Nodosilinea sp. E11: one gene and its partner. Each later gene encodes a partner of the first gene's protein in a complex. Links are inferred from orthologs where the notes say so. Each region holds a gene or a part of one and is shown on either strand. Other genes may lie near its edges. The genes, in order: mnmE and mnmG.

Region 1 (10,046 bases):
TCCCTGGAGCCGCTGGCGCGACCTGAAGCTCTCGACTGACTCTGCATCTTCGGCCTGCCGGCGGGGCGAATCGGGGAAGGCATGGGCATAGTTGCGGCTGAGGTGGGACAAAATCACCGCTCCCACCACCATCACCACAAAGGACAGCAGCAAGACGTTTTGCAGCCCAATCAGCCTGAGCAGCAGATACACCGAGAAGCCGCTGATTACATCGGCTACCAGGTTGCCGCTGCTGATGATGGGATAGGCCCGCTTGATCTCGCGAATATTAAACAGCTGGTTGGCCGTCACCGATAGATTGAGGTCGTTGAGTCCGTAGATCGCCTCAATCCACAGCCGCATCGAAAACACCATAGGAGCAGCCAGCCAGGGCACGGCCAACCCCCAGCGAAACCCCAAAATTGGTGCCGCCATCAGCATGGCGATAATCACGATCACCCGGCGCAGCGGAAATAGCCGCTGTAACCAGGAATACACCACACTCAGCCCCAGCCCCACCCCAGCGCTGAAAATATAGATCCACGGTAAACTAGCTGCCCCATACTCGCCCAAAAATAGAGCAGCCGAACTCACCTCCAGCCACAAAATGCCCATGGAAGTGGCGGTGTAGAAGGCGAACATGAGCAGGGTGCGCTCTTCTTCACCGGGGCGTAGGTTAATGAGATCGAGAAATCGCCCCCGCAGGGTCTGAACGTCTTGAACTGGGCCAGATAAGCTCATGCAGGATGCTGTGACGGTAGCTGTGCCTCAAGGATACCCAATCTGAGGAATGTGGGCGGCGTTTGGGATAGGGGACCGCAGGGCTGTCGCAGATTTCAGGCGCGGTTGCCTAGACCATTACGTCGGGATTGGCCCTGGCGATTGACAGCCTCCAGAACTCTCCACTGAGTAATTCTCTTTTTCAATGAGATGAGATGAGAAGGCGACAATTTAGAAGGTACAGAGGAGGTTTGTAACGCGAGGCTTTCGAGATATCATAAAGGTTTGCTAGCTCACCGTTACCACGGGCCAGCTTCGGCGCTGGTGCCCTTTATCTTCCCAGGCTCTATGGTTAATCCTTCTACACTCTCCAGTTCGACTGTGGCTCCTCAGCAGGCGATAAAACACACCCTGTCGGTGCTGGTTGAAGACGAAGCCGGGGTGCTAAGTCGCATTGCTGGCCTCTTCGCCCGGCGCGGTTTTAATATTGAGAGCCTGGCGGTCGGGCCAGCCGAAACATCGGGCATTTCTCGCATCACCATGGTGGTGCCCGGCGACGATTCGGTGATTGAACAGCTCACTAAGCAGCTGTATAAGCTGATCAACGTGATCAAAGTCAATGACCTGACCGATACCCCCTGCGTCGAGCGGGAGCTAATGCTGCTCAAGGTGAATGCCACCACCACCAATCGCTCAGAAGTGATTGAGTTTGCTCAAATTTTTAGGGCAAGGGTGGTCGATGTGTCGGAAGATTCGCTCACCCTCGAAGTGGTGGGTGACCCCGGCAAAATGGTGGCGATTGTGCAGGTGCTGAACCGGTTTGGCATTCGCGAAATTGCCCGCACTGGCAAGATTGCCCTACCCCGCGAGTCGGGGGTCAACACCGAATATCTCAAGTCTTTAGAACGCAAGTTTCAGTAGGGGTTACCGCTCGCTATGACTGCTCAAACCAAGATTCCTGTCGTGGTCAATGGGGCCTGCGGCAAAATGGGCCGTGAGGTGATCAAGGCCGTAGCCCAGGCTGAGGATATGACCCTGGTGGGTGCCGTCGATAAGGCTCCGGCGCTGCTGGGGCAAGACATCGGTGAAGCCATTGGTACTCAGCCCCTAGAAGTGCCCATCATGAACGATCTGGAGGCGACCCTGGTGGCGGCCCAGAGTGATGGGCTGGCGGTGATGGTCGATTTTACCCATCCCGATAGCGTCTACGAGTCGGTGCGGGCCGCGATCGCCTACGGTGTGCGACCGGTAGTGGGCACCACGGGGCTCAGCAACCAGCAGATTCGCAACCTGGCGGAGTTTGCCGACAAGGCCAGCATTGGCTGTCTGATCGTGCCCAACTTCTCGATTGGGGTGGTGTTGATGCAGCAGGCGGCCCAGCAGGCGGCCCAGTACTTCGACCATGTAGAAATTATTGAGCTGCACCACAACCAAAAGGCCGATGCCCCTAGCGGCACCGCTGTGCAGACCGCTCAAATGCTGGCAGAGGTGCAGCAATCCTTTAATGTGCCTCTGGTCAAAGAAACCGAAACTATTCCAGGGGCGCGGGGCGGGGCTACGGCGGAGGGTATCAACATTCACAGCGTGCGGCTACCGGGGTTAATTGCCCACCAGGAGATTTTGTTTGGCTCGCCGGGGCAGCTCTACACGCTGCGCCACGATACTAGCGATCGCGCCAGTTTTATGCCCGGTGTGCTGCTGTGCATTCGCCGGGTGATGGCGCTGAAGTCGTTGATTTACGGGTTAGATACAGTGCTCTAGGGCTAGACTCTGGGGCCGGGTTCTAAAGCTTGGGGGAGTCGAGCTGGCGCTGCTGCCGAGCAATCTGCCGCGATCGCACCCGGCGAATTAAGGGCAGGCCGACCACGTAGCTGACTACCCCTGCGATCGCCCCCACCACACTGCTGCCCAGCATCAGTCGCACCGAAACCTCGGTGCCCATATCCATCCAGCTGGTGAGGGTATCGAGGTCTTGAAAGGTTTGGGTAGTGCCGCCCCCCAGTAGCCAATGGCCCACCTGGTAATTGAAGGCGAAAATCGGCACGTAGGTGAAGGGATTGCTAACCCAGGTGGCGGCGGCGGCCATCAGCCGGTTGCCCCGCAACACCGTGGCCACCGCCACCCCCAGGATCGTCTGAAACCCAAACAGCGGAAAACAGCCTGAAAACACCCCCGATGCCATGCCCCGAGCCAGTTGCTCAGGGCTACCCTGGAGCCGCAAAAAGCGCAGGTACACGTAGCGAAGCTGACGCCGCCACTGGGGCCGAGACATTTTGGGCATTGAAGACTTTGGACTAGAAGGCAAATCGACGGTGGTCATAGATGAGGGTCAACCAAAGGCTAGGCTCCCCTGGGCGGCCAGGAGCGAGGGTGAGAAGCGCACATCTAAGCTATCGGTGCAGCGGCCTTTACCCCTTGGCTTGATAGACTACCAGGGCAGGACGGCAGCCAAAACCGGCGGCAGAACCTTAAAAGTGCGTAAAGATTCTTTTCTATTCTACCCAGTGGATCTGCCTTTTATCAGGCTTGATCCCAGGGTTCAAGATCACTTCACTATGCCAGGATGATTACGGATGAATGCAATGGATGGTGCTGCCGCCTCAGCCGTTTCACAATCTCATCCCCTGGGTGTGGCCCAGGGAGAGACCATTGTGGCGATCGCTACCGCCATTGCCCCCCAGCAGGGCAGCGTAGGCATTGTGCGGCTGTCAGGAGCCGAGGCCCTGGCGATCGCCCGCGCCCTATTTTATGCACCGGGTCGGCAACCCTGGGAGAGCCACCGCATTCTCTACGGCCATGTGCGCGATCCGCAGACCCAGCAGCTGGTCGATGAAGCCCTGCTGTTACTCATGGTGGCCCCGCGCTCCTACACCCGCGAAGACGTGGTGGAGTTCCATTGCCACGGAGGGCTGATGGCCGTGCAGCAGGTGCTTCAGCTCTGCGTTGCCCAGGGGGCCAGGCTGGCCGAACCCGGAGAGTTTACCCTGCGGGCCTTTCTCAATGGGCGGCTCGATCTCACCCAGGCCGAGGGGGTGGCCGATCTGGTGGCGGCCCAGTCTGCCCTGGCGGCCAAAACGGCTCTGGCCGGGGTGCAGGGCAAGTTGAGAACTCCCCTTCGTCAGCTCCGCTCGGCCTGTCTGGATGTGCTGGCCGAAGTCGAGGCCCGCATTGACTTTGAAGATGACCTGCCGCCGCTAGATGAGCCGGCTGTACAGGCCCAGGTGGCGGCGGTGCTGGCCGAGGTCGAGCAGATTTTGGCCACGGCAGCCTCGGGTGAACTGCTGCGCACTGGGCTAAAGGTGGCAATCGTGGGTCGGCCCAATGTGGGCAAGTCAAGCCTGCTGAATGCCTGGAGCCGCTGCGATCGCGCCATTGTCACCGATCTGCCGGGCACGACCCGCGACGTGGTGGAGTCGCAGCTGGTGGTGGGCGGCATTCCCATTCAGGTGCTCGACACGGCGGGCATTCGCGACGCCAGCGACCCGGTGGAGCAGATGGGGATTGCGCGATCGCACCAAGTAGCCCAGGCCGCCGATCTGGTGTTGCTCACCCTCGACGCCACCGCCGGGTGGACTGACGCCGACCAGCAGCTCTACGAGTCGGTGCAAGCCACTTGCCTGATTCTGGTCGTTAACAAAGTGGATCTGGTCCCGGCTGATGTTGTGAATCAGCTCCGACTGCCCGATAACCTGCCGATCGTTCACACCGCCGCCGCCCAGCAGCGGGGGATCGATAGCCTAGAACAGGCGATTCTCCGGGCCATCCATGCCGATCAGCTCACCTCCGGCAACCTAGAGTTCACCGTTAACCAGCGTCAGGAAGCCGCCCTGATCCAGGCGAGAAATGCGCTTAATCAGGTGCAGCAAACCATTGAAAATCAGCTGCCCCTCGATTTTTGGACAATTGATTTGAGGAGTGCGATCGCGGCGTTGGGCAGCATTACTGGCGACGAAATCACCGAATCTATGCTCGATGAGATCTTTAGCCGCTTCTGTATCGGTAAGTAAGGCGCAGTACTTGGGCAAAAACTGGCGTTTGTTAAAGCATTGCTGAGATTTAGCGCTGTTTCCTGCAACTGCCTATATGCTGTTGCCATTGGTAAAGCAGCCCCAAGACTTTGCCAAATCAAGGTGACTACCATGCCGACATACACTGTTGCCGACATCCTCCAGATCATCGGCAGTCTTAGCGTTGAAGAAAAGGCCGCCCTCAAGGCCCAACTGAGCACTGTACTAGAGGTGGCGAGCCCAGCGCCCAGTGCTTCCCAGCAGAGTCGCACCATGACCGTGGGCGGCAATTTTCAGGTTGGCGGCAGCGACGTCACAGTCGATATGAGCCAGCAGCAGACCGTTGGCCATGCCCCTGTTAGCTCCCCCCCAGGCAATGCCGATGTCACTCAAGCCCTGCTGCAATCGCTGGCGACCCTTCAACAGCAGGTGCTTAATTCCGCTAGCCTAAACTCCATTGAAAAAGCGACTGCCAAGGTGCCCATGGCCACATTGGCCGCTGAGTTAGAGAAGGAAAAGCCTGATAAAGATTTAATCGATCAATCGGTAGAGGCCTTGCGTAAGGGGCTGGCCGGAGTGGAAACGTTGGCTGAGCCAGTGATGCGGGTGGCGGGCCTAGTGGCCAAAGCCATGGTGCTTCTGTGAAGTCCTCCGAGGCCGAGCCGGGTCGTGAACCGGCATCCTCGTCTCAAGCTCAAGATGTAGCGATTGGCGGAAACTTTCAGGTTGATGGCGAGGGCAATCGGGTTGATTTCTCGCAAACCACCATCGATCAGTCCCACGCCCAAATTACCTACACCCACATTTTGCAGGTGGCCTTTGATGACGTCAAAGCCCGACCCCTAAACCCGCGATCGCCCTACATTGGCCTGCGCAAGTTTGAGGTGCGCGATCGCGACTTGTTCTTTGGCCGCGATCGCATGATCGCTCATCTGCAAGAGCGGCTACAAGAGAACTTTCTGCTGGTGCTGGGGGCCTCGGGCAGTGGCAAATCTTCACTCATTCGTGCCGGGTTGATCCCCCAACTGGCCCAACAGCAAGGAGGAGGGTTTCGAGAGCTAATCTGCACCCCCGATCGCAATCCCTTTGAATCCTTTCGAGCCAGCCTAACCAGCGCAGGCTACCGCCAATCGGATACCGAATTTTTGTTGGCAGCTCAGCCCGATAGTCTGCTGAAAGCTGCCCAAACCATTAAGCTCGCAGACGACGAATGGTTGATCTTTATCGACCAGTTTGAGGAACTGTTCACCCTCTGCCCTGACGGGGTCATGCGTCAGCACTTTATCGACAGTCTAGTGACCTTGGTTGGGGCCAATCTGCCGTCGGTAGATCTCGTTGTCGCCATGCGGGCCGATTTTCTCGATCGCCTCAGTGCCTACCCCTCCCTCAGCGGCATTTTGCAGCGCTCTGAGCTAATTACCGATCTAGGGGATGACGAACTGCGCCTGGTCATTGAGCAGCCCGCCGCCCGCCATGGCGTTGTCTTTGAACCTGGCCTAGCAGCAGAGATCATCCAGGGGTTGAAGGGCCGTAACGAAACCGGCGAGGCCGATCGCATTTCGCTACCGCTGTTGCAGTACACCCTCAAGCTGCTGTGGGAAAGCAGTGGCGATCTGGGCGATCGCATCCTCCGCACCAGCACCTATCGCCAGATTGGCGGCGTGCGCGGAGCCCTCCAGCGGCGGGTTGACGAGATCTACAATGGCCTCTCCGCTGACGAACAGCAGGCCGCGAAACACATCTTTTTGCAACTGGTCGATACCACCACTGCCGATGTGGGTACCACCACCGTCGGTAAGGCCGTCAGTCGCCGCGCCACTCTCACCGAATTTCGCGACCCGGCGGAGCAAAAGGTGCTAGAGCAGTTAATTAATGCGAGTTTGCTGGTCAGCGATCGCCCCAGCCCCGACAGCAGTGCCGTAGTCGAATTGGCCCATGAAACCCTGATCGACTCCTGGGATACCCTCAAACGCTGGATCGAAGAAAGCAAACCCCTGATTCGCCTGCGCAACCAGCTTAAAGATGACGCCACCCGCTGGCACGACCTGTGCCAACAGAAATCTGCTCAGGCCGAAGCTGAGCTGTGGCAGGGCACCAAGCTGCAATGGTTGATGGCTCAGAAGATGGAGTTGTGCGATCGCTTTGGCAATTTCTGCTCTGAAGAAACCGCCTTTATCGACGCTAGTGAAGCATTGGCTGACCAAGAGCACCGCCGCGAAGTGCAGCGCCTGCGTCGCACCATTGCTGGCGTAGGTGCGGCCTTAGCTGCCGTCAGCGGCCTAGCGTTTCTCGCCCTCAACCAATGGATTCGCGCCGAGCAGGGCCAGATCAAAGCCCTCACCCAAGCCACAAATGCTGAATTTACTGTTAATCGCGACAGGGTAGACCCTCTTCTGCACGCCCTCGAAGCCGGCACCCAACTTCAGCGCATGCCTGTTTTCCTCCGCCCACCCGACCTCCAAGCCGATGTGATGACCGCTCTGGCCCAGGGTGTTTATTGGGTCCGTGAGAAGAATCGATTAGAGGGCCATGCTGGTGTGATCCAGGCTGTTGCCTTTAGCCCCGACGGCCAAACTATTGCTACCGCCAGCTACGACCGCACTGTAAAACTATGGGATAAGCATGGGCAGTTAAACTCCGTAGACTTAACCCACGATGCCCCTGTCTTAGATGTCAGTTTCAGCCCCGATGGCCAGAAAATTGCCAGCGCCGCTGAAAATGGCACCATTCAATTGTGGTCAAGTCAAGGCGAGTCATTAGGAGCACCGATCTCAGCCCATAACAGCTATGTCTATAGCGTTCGCTTTGACCCTCAAAATCAGTTCCTAGCTAGCGCCAGTGAAGATGGCACGATCAAACTATGGGATTTGCAGGGCAAGCTCCTTGAAACGATTTCCGCCCATAGCTCCCCAGTGTGGGATGTTGCCTTTAGCCCCGATGGCCTAACTTTAGCCAGTGCCAGTAGCGATCGCACCATCAGGTTATGGAACCGCGATGGCACCCCTAAGCGCCCTCCACTCCTTGGTCACCAAGACTTAGTGACGAGCGTTGACTTTAGTCCTTCGACCAACCCTGGATGGTTGGCTTCAGGAGATGTTGAAGGCAAGATACGGCTTTGGAAAGCCACAGGCGAACCCGTACGCTTGCTCACAGCTGACGATAGTACTGCGGTGCTTCAGGTCGCCTTTAGCCCCGATGGCCGGACTATCGTCGCTTGCCGCCAAAGTGGAGTAATAGAGCTATGGGATTTTCAGGGCCGTTTAATCACCCGCCTGCGCGGTCATGCCTCAAGGGTCAACGGCGTCAGCTTTAACCCTGATGGCACCATTCTAGCCAGCGTCAGTAATGACAAAAAGGCAATTCTTTGGCAGCCTAACGCAACTTCACGCGTGGCGGTACTGGCTTCTCCCCTGCCAGACACCCAACCAGTACCCGTATTTGAAGTTAACTTTAATCCCCAAAAACCTCAGATCGTTGCTATTCGAGAAGACGGCAACGGTGTGGTGTGGAACATTCAGGATCTACAAAATTCTCAAGCTCAGCTGTTGCAGAATACCCATGGCTCCTTCGGCAGTAGTATTCGATTTAGTCCAAAAGGTGATCGGATTGTGGAAGGGGATGGCAGTGGCACTATTCGGCGCTGGACAGATGCCGACGACTTTATAGACCTGGTACCCAATGCCCATGTAGATGGTGTCTACGGAATTAGCTTTAGTCCCCAGGGCGATCGCATTGCCTCTGGCGGATACGACAGTCTAATTAAACTTTGGGATATTAATGGCGAACCACTTTTTGCCTTAGAAGGGCACCAACAGGTCGTTTACTCGGTTGAATTTAACGCCGATGGTAGCCAACTACTCAGTGCTAGTGCTGACAATACTGCTAAACTGTGGAACCTTCAAACTGAAACTTTAATTACTACATTAAAAGAACACTCAGAACCAGTTTTGAGTGCGACATTTAGCCCCAACCAGGATCTCATTGCCACTGCCAGCGCTGATCAAACGATACGGCTATGGAATTCTCAAGGACAAGGGCTTAGTACACTGACAGGGCACCCTGATACGGTTAACAGCGTGCGATTTAGTCCTGATTCCCAAAGGCTTTATGGGGCTATTAATGACGGAACAATTCAAATTTGGAAGCCGAGCGGCAGATTGATTATGACGCTTGTTGGTCATGACGGTGGTGTCAATAGTCTCAGTGTTAAAGACAACCTGCTAGCGTCTTCCAGCCAAGATGGCCGCGTCATTCTCTGGAACCAGGAATCTGATTTCCTAACGTTAGATGGTCTAGTAGAGCAAGGCTGCCAGTGGGTGAGTGATTACCTAAAAAATAATTCATCCTCAAACCAGCAGCTCTGCCCATAGGTATTCTACTCAATCTATATTGGAGCAAGCATTATGGCTCAGTCAAACTCAAGCAGCACCTGGCAGAAAAAAGGATTTGGCTGGATTCCTGACTTACCTGATATTGCCGACCCAAGTTTAACTCTCGCCTTAGATAACAAACCACGCCTCTTGTCCCAAGAAGGCAGCGATCATTTAGAGGGTATTGCTAAAATCTTATCCATCTTACTAAAAGACAAAGGGCCAAAAGAATCTAAAAAACTGGAAGACATCTACAACCAAATTTTAGGAGAAACCCGTTTTCCCAATGTCCGAGTTTATAAAATTCTGCGAAAACAAGAAGCGCCCTGCTCGGAAGAATCCGAGCAGATTCAGCATTCTCAAGCCAAGGAAATCATTCAACTCAAACAAGCACTTTACTGGTATTATCGAGAGTTAATTCCACAGAGAACAAAGCAAGAGTCAACTAAGCCTGTCGTTGTGCCCGTTTTTTTCAGTGAAGCCCCTAACGCAGTCCTTGAATGGCTACAAACCCCAAGATTTGATGACAAACTTGAGGAGATTGTCAAGCTCTTTCAAGGCCAAAATCAGCTAGTTGATGATGGCATTGTAGGGCTTAGAACTTACACTGCTCTTAAAGCTAATCTAGCCAACAAACCAAGCAATGAGCAAAATGTTGAGCTTCTTTGCCCCTCTTCTATTATACCCCATGACATTTTAGAAGAAGTGTTTCAGCAGCTCACTTATACATGGCTCCGCACAAAGTTTAGTATTTCAATTGATCAGGCATTTGAATACTTTTTTGGGCAATACTCTCTTTCCCAGCACCAAGGCGAATACGCCACCAAGATCAAAATTGAATTACAGTCTACTGTTCAAGAGAAGCTTAAGGAAATTAGCTCCGCTTTTAGGAAGAAAATTAAGCTCCTGCCAAGCAAATTATCAGGCCGGGCGAAACTTTTACATGAAAAAGCTATTAAAGATCTAGCTT
Region 2 (10,162 bases), 1.6 Mb from region 1 along the record:
GCGCACACCTAGCCCCCCTTGGGCTGCCCCCAGATCCACACCGTATTTTGCAGTGTTGCCGAAAAATTATGCAACCCTACAGGAACTGTCGCCAGTTTTCGCTGCGAAATAGCGCCCGCTCGGCGCGCCGCCGCCGCTGTAAACCGGGCATCACATTCCCCCCCGCATAGACCCAGCGACCAAACTCCTCAGCTGCTCCCGCGAAATCGCCAGCATTGACTTTTTTCAGCAACGTCGACGCCTGAAGGTTGCCCGCGCCAACGTTAAAGGTAAACGACACCAGGGCCGAAAACTGGTCACTGGTCAGCGGGCGAGTGACGGCAGTAGCGACCGCCTTTTCGTATTTAGTAAGGTCACGCTTGAGAATATCTTCGGCCTCAGCACGGGTGATGGTGAGCCCTGGAAAGACTTGGGGCGGCCCCGCTGCCGAGGTGTGGCCATAGCCAATAGTCCAAGGCTCTCCCCCAGTACCAGGGTCGGGGTAGGCTGTGAGGCCCAGCCCTTCAAACCCCTTAATAATCTCTAGCCCGGCAGCGTTAATGGTGTTGCCTGTAGAAGGCGGCGGCGGTGGCGGCGGTGGCGGCATAGGCTGAGGTTCTGGCGCACCCGTGCCAATGGACACAGTCATGGCACGGGGATAATCGTCCCGCAAAAACCACGTTTTAAGACTGCCAATATTGACTACCTGCTCCTTAGGGTTGCTGGTAGAGGGATACTTGGTGATGCGAGAGATCCAATAACCTCCCTGCATTAGGTAAATCGCAATGTCTGTCTCTTTTATCCAGGTTCCCATGTAACCTCCCCGGAACAGTCCGCATACCAGGAATCTACAATACTTTCAGACTTATGAATCATTTAGTTCTAGGATTGTGCCCCATTCACAGAACAATGCCCCAATTCAATCTCTTTTCAGGCTGGCGATCGCCGGTTCGCGCTCAACCAGACCTGGGCAGAATCCGGCAGATTTTCCCAGCCAGGCGATTCAGTCGTTAAGATATTCGAAGCTTAACGTTTTGCCAGGGTCCTAATTATTTCTATGGCTTTGCTCGCTGCGACCGCTGATCTGCCTTCTCGTCTGGTGTCGCCTACGATTCGCCGTCTGCCCAACGGATTGACCGTGATTGCTGAGCAAATGCCGTTAGATGTGGTCAATCTAAGCCTGTGGCTGCGAGTGGGTTCGGCAGTGGAAAGCGATGCCATCAACGGGATGGCTCACTTTCTAGAGCACATGATCTTCAAGGGCACTCAGCAACTTCAGTGCGGCGAGTTTGAGCGCCGGGTCGAGGATCGAGGGGCCTTTACCAATGCCGCAACCAGCCAAGACTACACCCAGTACTACGTCACTACGGCACCGCAAGATTTTGCCGCTCTAGCACCCCTGCAAATTCAGATGGTGATGGCTCCCCGCCTTAGCGACGAAGACTTTGAGCGAGAACGCCCCGTCATTTTAGAAGAAATTCGCCGGGCCGACGACAACCCGCGTCGCCGCAACTACGCCCGCACCATGGAGCTGGTGTTTGAGCGTCTACCCTACCACCGGCCGGTGCTAGGGCCAGCAGCGGTGGTGGAGGGGCTAACTGCCCAGCAAATGCGTGAGTTTCATAGCACCTGGTACCAGCCCCAGAGCATGACGGCGATCGCGGTGGGCAACCTACCCGTCGAGACGTTGATTGCAACAGTGGCAGAAGGCTTTGAGCGAGCTATGGCCGAGAGAGCCACGGCGGCAGCAGCCACGCAGTCTAATTCGATGGAGCGGTTTAAGCCGCTATTGCCCGGCGACCTAGAGCCTGCGTTTACCACTGTGCAGCGGGCGGTCCATACCGATGTCTCGCTCACCCAGGCTCGATTGGTGATGGCTTGGCGAGTACCGGGCGTGGCCCAGCTAGACGACACCTACGGGCTCGATATTTTGGCCTCAATTTTGGGGCGAGGGCTAACCTCACGCCTGGTGCGCGACTTGAGAGAAGACCGCAAGTTGGTGACTAGCATCAGCTGCAACAACATGACCCTGGCTCACCAGGGGGCGTTTCTGATCTCGGCGCAGTTGCCGGCTGAGCACTTAGAGGTGGCAGAGGCAGCGATCGCTCAGCACATTGCCACCGTGACCCAGCAACGGGTCAGTTCGACAGAGCTGCGCCGGGTTCAGACCCAGGTGGCTAACCGGTTTATCTTTGCTAACGAAACTCCCAGCGATCGCGCCGGGCTATACGGCTACTACCACACCCTCACGGGCGATATTGCCGACGGCATCAACTACCCGGCCTATATTCAGCAGCTGGGCGTAGACGAGGTACTAGAGGCCGCCCAGAGCCATCTCTCGAGCGAGGCCTACGGGGTTCTCGCGGTGCACCCAGCTTAGGCCAATCGATCATCAGGTGAGGAGAGCATGTGGACTGCGATCGCTCAGCATATCAGCGCCAAAACCGGGCAAGCCTTCACCATTCAAGAACGGCGATCGGTGAGTGGTGGGTGCATTAACCAGGCCTACCAGATCAACGACGGTGCCCAGGCGTTTTTTATCAAGCTCAACCAGGCATCGCAGGTAGCTATGTTTGAGGCCGAAGCCCTGGGCCTCAGCGAGATGTATGATAGCCAGACGATTCGGGTGCCCAAACCCCTGTGCTGGGGCACCGTAGATGGTTCAGCCTATATCGTGATGGAATGGCTCGACCTGGGCGGCAGTGGCGAGGCCTGGGGGCCGATGGGCAGCGCTCTAGCTGCTATGCACCGGGTCACGAGCGACCAAGGCTTTGGCTGGCGGCAAACTAACACCATTGGGGCTACCCCCCAGCCCAACCCCTGGACTGAGACCTGGCTGGAGTTTTACCGAGAACAGCGTCTGCGCCACCAGTTTCGCCTGGCGGGTCGTCGCGGCGGGCGGTTTCCGCGACAGCACGAGCTGCTGATGGCGCTCCCCGATTTGTTAGCTAGTCACCACCCAGCTCCAGCCTTGGTGCATGGCGACCTGTGGTCGGGCAATGCGGCAGTGACTGCCGAGGGTGAACCGGTGATTTTAGATCCGGCGACTTACTATGGCGATCGCGAAGTCGATCTGGCCATGACCGAGCTGTTTGGCCGCTTCCCGGAGGCGTTTTATCGCGCTTACAATGCAGCCTACCCCTTAGAGGGAGGCTACGCTACCCGCAAAATTTTGTACAACCTGTATCACGTCATTAACCACTTCAATTTGTTTGGCGGCAGCTACGAAGCCCAGGCCAATCGGATGATCGACCAGCTGCTGCGCTAGTCAGCTGCTTAGGGTTTTGCACCGACAGGCTCAGGTAAGTGATCGCGGCGCGATCGCATCTCCAAATACACCAGCAGCGCATTCACATCGGCGGGGTTGACACCGCCAATGCGCGAGGCTTGGCCAATGGTGAGAGGCTTAATCTGGTTCAGTTTTTCTCGCGCCTCTTTAGAGAGGGTTTCTATGGTCATGTAGTCCAACGATTCGGGCAGTTTGCGGTTAGTGTTTTTAGCCACCTGATCAATTTGGTTCTGCTGTCGCTGAATATAGCCCGAGTACTTGATATCGATCTCGGCTCCTTCTTTCTCTTCCCGCAGCAGATCGCCATGGCCCAACCCATAGTGTTCTAGCGTCCCGTAGTGAAAACCAGGACGTCGTAACAAATCGGATAGGGTAATCGAGCCTTTGATGCGCTGATCGGTATCCGCCGCAATTTGCTGGCCGAGGGCATCATGCTCTTTGATACGAGTGACGTGCAGGCGCTCTTTTTCGGCGGCAATGTTGGCATATTTGTCGGTAAACGTCTCCCAACGGCGATCGTCAATGAGCCCAATCTCTCGACCCAGGGGAGTGAGGCGCTGATCGGCATTGTCCGATCGCAGCAGCAGCCGATACTCAGAGCGCGAGGTTAGCATCCGGTAGGGTTCTCGCAGGTCTTTGGTGCAGAGGTCATCGAGCAGGGTACCAATGTAGCTGCCTTCGCGGGGCAGCACCAGTAGCTCTTGCCCCCGCACCAGTCGGGCCGCATTTACCCCGGCCACAAAGCCCTGGGCCGCCGCCTCCTCATAGCCGGTGGTGCCATTCACCTGGCCCGCACAAAATAGCCCCTCGACGCGCTTGGTCATCATGGTCGGGTAGCACTGGGTAGCGGGCAGATAGTCATACTCCACAGCGTAGGCAGGGCGCAGCATGGTGCAGCGCTCTAGCCCTGGCAGGGTGCGCAGCATCGCCAGCTGCAACGTCTCAGGTAGGCCAGTAGAAAAGCCCTGCACATAGATCTCAGGAATGTCGCGCCCTTCGGGTTCTAGAAAAATCTGGTGGCTGTCTTTGTCGGCAAAGCGAACGATTTTGTCTTCGATGCTAGGGCAGTAGCGGGGGCCTTTAGAGTCGACCCAGCCGCCGTAGATCGGCGACAGGTGCAGGTTGTCGCGAATCAGCTGGTGAGTCTCTGCGGTGGTGCGGGTGAGGTGACAGGGCATTTGCTCACGCTCGACCCAGGCCTCGGGGTCAAAGCTAAACCAACGCACGTCTTCGTCACCGGGCTGAGGTTCTAGCGCGTCAAAGTTGATCGAGCGGCGATCGACCCGGGCTGGAGTGCCCGTCTTCAGCCGCCCGGTCTCAAAGCCCAGGCGGTTGAGGGTATCAGTTAACCCAGTGGCAGCAAATTCGCCCGCTCGGCCCGCCGCCATCGATTTGGCCCCAATCCAGATCGTGCCACCCAAAAAGGTGCCGGTGGTCAAAATTACAGCTTTGCACTTAAAAGCCATACCAAAGTAGGTTTCAACCCCGATGACTTCGTCGTTGGGGCCGAGCACCAGGTCGGTCACCATGCCCTCGCGGATCACCAGATTTTCCTGGTTTTCGACGATGGTTTTCATCACGGTGGCGTATTCACGCTTGTCGGTCTGCGCCCGCAAGGCCCACACGGCGGGACCGCGTGAGCTATTGAGCACGCGCTTTTGTAGGTAGGTGCGATCGGCCATTTTGCCAATTTCGCCCCCTAAGGCATCGACCTCGTGGGTGAGCTGCGACTTGGCGGGGCCACCAACGGCAGGGTTACAGGGCTGCCAGGCAATTTTGTCGAGGTTGAGGGTAATTAGCAACGTGCGGCAGCCTAGCCGCGCCGAGGCCAGGGCTGCTTCACAGCCAGAGTGGCCCGCCCCCACGACGACGACATCGTATTCATCTAAAAACTCTACAGAAGCGTTCATGCAGGCGGCTACTCAATGGGTGACGCAATTAGGGCCAGACATGATCAATTTTAGCGGGTCGGTGGAGCCAACACTGCGGCATTAGGCTCTGCCATGGTTGTCAGTGGCAGCAGCGTATGGGCAAAGATCGTTGGTAGGAGCCAATAAACCCGCCTGACGGTTCGCTCCAGCGGTGGGTTATCTCGCGGCTGGAGCGTCGACATGAGAGTTGTCTTCAGGGTGCGATCGCGGCATACGAACGGTAAAAGTGGTGCCTGCCTGCGCCGTCGAGACAACCTCTACCGTACCCCCGTGAGCAACGACAATCTCGCGCACAATGTACAACCCCAGGCCAATGCTACCTGGCACCCGCTGCGCTGTCGATTCTGGCAGGGTATGGCGCATGAGCGGATCAAAGATCGTGGCCAGCATCTCTGGCGGAATCGGCGGCCCTTCGTTATGCACGCTCAAGACTACGGTTGATGTATTTGAAGAGATCGATAAGTCAACTGGCCTTTCAGTTGCCCCGTGCTGCAGGGCGTTGCCTATCAGGTTAGAGACAACCTGGCGCAGTCGGGCCGCATCCCAGTCACCTGTGAGGTCGCCGTTTGGATGAAAGCGCAGCGTGCGCTGCGGGTAGGCAAGGCAAAATTCGTCGCAGACTTTGCAGCAAAGTTCTTCCAAATCAACCGGACCGCACGTCAGCGGCATCGCGCTGCCTAGCCCTGTCGACGCGAAATCGATCAAGTCGCTAATCAACCGCGTGATCGCCTGCGTGTTCGTCTGGATCATCGCCAGCGCTCTGGCAGAGCCAGGGCCTGCGGCTGTGGTGCGCGAAACCAGTTGAGCGGCCATGCTGATGCAGTTCAGCGGGTTGCGTAGGTCGTGGCCGAGAATAGCCAGAAACATGCGGCGCGACTGATCGACACGGCTGGTGTAGCTGCCGACGGCCTCTGCAAGAGATTGATCGAGCGACTCGTTGAAGCGGGTGATGTCGTCGATGGCACTGAGGTCGAGCTGCGGGTCGCTAAGGTACCACAGGCGGAGCACGCTGGCGCGCAGGGCGCGGTATTCAGCGACGACCTCCACAATGTCAAATCCTGAGCCCACACGGGCCACACCGTGCCGTACCGAGGCGTGGTCGAGCGGGTTGCTCGCGCCGCCGCCAGCGCCACCGTGCCCCTTAGACTTGCTTACCTGCTGCGCAGAGCTTTGGCCGACTTGCATATCCCGTGCGGTTGCCCGCAGCATCGCTTCGGCATCGTCCCGCAGGGCGGGCTTGGTCATCTTTGCCCCAGACTCGAGGCTGCGCGCAAACATTTCCCATTCTGCCAAGATCGGCTCGACGTTCCCCAGAATAAAGTCTGCCAGTCGCATCGATCCCTCTGTTGAGAACGGTTTAAGCATAGAGGAACGATACTTCAGGAGTGGGTGTAAACTTAGCTGCCTAGGGTCTCTGTAAAGACGATTAGCATAGGAATACGTCAGCTCAAATCTACCCAGAGATTGATTAGGTTAAAAAAATTACCATAGCTGTGGTCAGCCTAATCAAGACATCTCCTTTAAGAACGTTTGAACGTTCAAACGTTCTTAGGGCTTCTGGATGTCCTAACCCAGGTGATCATGGCTATATTTACTACAACCAACCTCACAGACTCAGCGCCAGCAGGCAGGGCAGGTTGATCATCGTCGCGATCGCCCACAGCCCAGAGCGTAGACACCTAGATGGTAATTCTGACCAAAACCGGGTGTTGCTGAAGTAGTTAGGAACCTCAGATCCCAGGGTTCTGCTCCGAGCTGATGGGTTGCAGCCAAGAACGCGGCTAGAACCCTGGGATCGTTAGCTCAGCCCCCTTTGCAGCGTAGTTTTGAGGCTTTCTACCAGTTCGTCTACCTCCGACTCCAGCGTCAGGTAGTGGGTGCAGGCTCGCACACAGTTGGGCGCTTGTAGAGTGCGCAAAAACACGCCCTGGGTTTCTAGCTCATCCACCAGCCGCTTGTGCCAGGCTGGGGAAGGTTGACCGTTCTCCAAAACCCAAAACGAGACTAGGCCAGAATCGGGCGGGGTTTGCCGCACCGGGCAAATCTCAGGCAGTTCTTGCAGCTGTGACCACAGCCGCTGGCTGAGGTCTACCAGGCGCTGGTATCGCTGGGCAGCAGTGCCCCATTCAGTCTGATGGGCGATCGCAGTTCGCAACCCCGCCAGCAGCGGGTAGTTAGAGGTGGCCACCTCATAGCGCTGGGCATTGGGCTTCCAGCCAGTGGGGTTGGCAGCGGCATCGGTGGCAATGCCCCGCCAGCCAATAAAGGTCGGAGCCATCTGCGCCATGGCCTCTGGGCGGATGTAAAGGCCTCCCAGACCGGCTGCGCCACACCACCACTTGTGGCCGGTAAAGGCATAGAAATCGACACCAAGGGCAGGCAAATCTAGGGGCAATGAGCCAACCGACTGGGCCGCATCTACCAGGGTGAGCACGGGTTGGGGGCGATCGCTACAGGCTGCCACAATGGCCGACAGCGGCAGCACCTGGCCTGTATTCCAAAAAATGTGGCTAATCACCAACAGCCGGGTGTTGGGTTGCAGATGCTGGGCCACTACCGCCGCCGGATCGCCACCGTTGACGGTTTCCAGCAAAGGGCAGGTGCTGTAGGTGACGCCAAACCGACGGCAGATTTCCTGTACGGCAGCGATCACACCAGGGTGTTCGCAGTCTGACAGCAAGATGTGATCGCCAGCATGCCACGCCAGCCCCCAAAGGGGAATGTTACACCCCACCGTGACATCTTCAGTGAGGGCAATGGTGTCAGCGGTGGTGTTTAGCTCACTGGCGATCGCGGCTCTGGTCTGGGCCGCTTCAGCGCTTATCCACTGGTTAGCCGCTCCTGAAAACGGCCCCACAGCTTGAATTTGTCGGTGGGCCTGAAAAATAGCCTCTAGGGTAGCCTGGGCCATCGGCCCCTGACCGCCATAGTTGAAGTACTGTTTGCCGACTAGGGCCGGAAACTGCTGGCGATGGGCCACAAGGCTATCGACCGATGGGTTAGACAGAGAATTGCTCACGCTGAAGACTTCGGTTCGGGGTCTTTTCAACCCTATACCACAGGGACTGCCTTAGCCCCTTTAGGAGTTCTAAGGTAGGCGATCGCCCTTTTGAACCCGCTGTTTCAAGCACAGTCTTTTAGCATGCTTGGCACCTCACCGGTCTAAACGACCGCACAGCCACCCTCATCCAGGACTCCTGGCTGGGCCACAACCACCTCGGCCTCCCCGGAAACCTCGATAGGGTATACCATAGCTTTTAGAGTAGTTGTAAACGCTGTCTTTTTGGTCTATACGACCTAAATGTTGGCATGACTTGTGGTCTTCTTTGGCTTTGGTTTGACACGCATCAGCGACAGAAATCGCTGAGTCACGCTTTGCGCGCCATTCTTTGCCACCTCATGCTCCGCACCGGTTTTTACAGGCCTCTGCCAATCAGCCCGTTCGGTTCTCGTTTTACTTTCTGTCACACAACGCGCTTTGTCTGCTAGTTACCCCCTGCCGTCACGTTTTAGTTCAGGGGATGGCTCACTCAGTCCCCTGAAGCTTCCGCCTGAGGTAACCACGCCCAATCTTCCGCTGATTCGCTGGATCACCGACGATGTGCTGTTTCACTATCAGCGCTGTAGTCGGCGGGCGTTTTTAGATCTTTACGGCGATCGCGCCCAACAAGCCCCTCCCTCTGACTATCTGCTCAAACTGCGCCAAGACAGCCTGAGCCATCGAGAGCGAGTGTTTGCCGACTACTCCCCCCTCTACCGACCCGAATTTGACTCCGGCGATTGGGCTACCGGAGCCAAAGCCACCCTAGATCTGATGGCAGAAGGAGTTGAGGCCATTCAGCAAGGGGTGTTAGTAGCCGATGCCGCCCTGCCCGGGGTGCAGCTGGTTAGCCAGCCCGACCTACTCATCAAGCAGCCTGGCTGGTCTTGCTGGGGCAACTGGGTATACGTTCCCGTCGATATTAAGCTTGGTAAAAAACCCAAGCTCGACTACCAAATAGTCGCTGCCTACCACGCCTACGTGTTGTCGCGGGTGCAAGGGGTCTGGCCCGATGCCAGCTGTTTGGCCCTCCGTGGTGGCCAAATGTACAGCATCGATCTCGGGCGCTTAGTGCTTAAGCTACAAACGGTGCTGAGCGACTGCCTGCGCGACCTACGCGGTGTTACCGTCCCAGAATTGTTTATTTCCCACAGTCGCTGCGACCTGTGCCACTGGTTTAGCCACTGCTACACCGAAGCCCAAGCCACCCGCCACCTATCGTTGCTGCCCGGCGTCACTCCGGCCCGCTACGAGTTTCTCAAACAGCACAACCTCACAACCGTGGCCGCCCTGGCCCAAGCCAGCCCCGCCTACCTAGCTCCTCTAACGGGCTTTGGCGAACAGGTAGCCGAAAAACTGGTACACCAGGCCCAGGCCCTGCGCGACAACCGGGCTATTCCCCGCAGTGCCCCCCACGCCCCCCACGGCTTTCCCCTGTGGCCTGAAGATTTGCCCGAAGGTGAGATCGAACTTTACTTCGACATCGAAGCGGCCCCTGACCAAAACCTGATCTACCTCCATGGGGTGCTGGTGGTTAACCATCGCACTGGCGAAACCAACTTTCATGCCCTACTGGCCGAAAGCCACCACGAAGAGCGCCGCGCCTGGAATGATTTTCTCGATCTGGTGCACACGTATCCCCACGCCCCGGTCTACCACTTCTGCCCCTACGAAGCACAGACGGTGCGCAAGCTAGGGCAGCTCTACGGCACTCCCCACCGCCAAATAGAGGCTCTGCTCGATCGCTTCTTTGACATACATAAATGTATTACCGACGGGGTGACGCTACCCATTGAGAGCTACGCCCTCAAACACATCGCCCGCTGGATGGGCTTTGACTGGCGCGATCAGGGAGCCAATGGAGCCCAGTCGATCTGCTGGTATAACGCTTGGGCCGAAACCGGCGATCGCACCTATCTCGAC

Evidence for each region.
Region 2: the proteins of mnmE (region 1) and mnmG are in contact, whole or in part, in a solved structure (PDB 9HIP), measured with the Escherichia coli proteins. The link is inferred for Nodosilinea sp. E11 from one-to-one orthologs.

Annotation. Positions count from the first base shown.
Region 1 is NZ_CP136520.1:4,683,839-4,693,884, forward strand. Bases 2,664-5,493 are described here. They hold mnmE (tRNA uridine-5-carboxymethylaminomethyl(34) synthesis GTPase MnmE), read left to right. Parts: upstream 2,664-3,281; coding sequence 3,282-4,706; downstream 4,707-5,493. Other genes in these bases: RRF56_RS23110 (DUF2062 domain-containing protein), read right to left, coding at 2,664-2,980; RRF56_RS23120 (hypothetical protein), read left to right, coding at 4,839-5,351; RRF56_RS23125 (AAA family ATPase), read left to right, coding at 5,348-5,493. Also shown: RRF56_RS23095 (MFS transporter), read right to left, coding at 1-720; ilvN (acetolactate synthase small subunit), read left to right, coding at 1,099-1,620; dapB (4-hydroxy-tetrahydrodipicolinate reductase), read left to right, coding at 1,636-2,460; more of RRF56_RS23110, read right to left, coding at 2,483-2,663; more of RRF56_RS23125, read left to right, coding at 5,494-9,076; RRF56_RS23130 (C1 family peptidase), read left to right, coding at 9,110-10,046. UniProt on the Escherichia coli protein: Exhibits a very high intrinsic GTPase hydrolysis rate. Involved in the addition of a carboxymethylaminomethyl (cmnm) group at the wobble position (U34) of certain tRNAs, forming tRNA-cmnm(5)s(2)U34.
Region 2 is NZ_CP136520.1:3,131,726-3,141,887, reverse strand. The notes cover bases 2,718-5,663. They hold mnmG (tRNA uridine-5-carboxymethylaminomethyl(34) synthesis enzyme MnmG), read right to left. Parts: upstream 5,179-5,663; coding sequence 3,256-5,178; downstream 2,718-3,255. Other genes in these bases: RRF56_RS15995 (HAMP domain-containing sensor histidine kinase), read right to left, coding at 5,356-5,663; RRF56_RS16005 (fructosamine kinase family protein), read left to right, coding at 2,718-3,247. Outside these bases: RRF56_RS16015 (lysozyme), read right to left, coding at 77-586; RRF56_RS16010 (pitrilysin family protein), read left to right, coding at 1,037-2,359; more of RRF56_RS16005, read left to right, coding at 2,387-2,717; more of RRF56_RS15995, read right to left, coding at 5,664-6,267; RRF56_RS15990 (aminotransferase class V-fold PLP-dependent enzyme), read right to left, coding at 6,998-8,218; RRF56_RS15985 (TM0106 family RecB-like putative nuclease), read left to right, coding at 8,678-10,162. UniProt on the Escherichia coli protein: NAD-binding protein involved in the addition of a carboxymethylaminomethyl (cmnm) group at the wobble position (U34) of certain tRNAs, forming tRNA-cmnm(5)s(2)U34.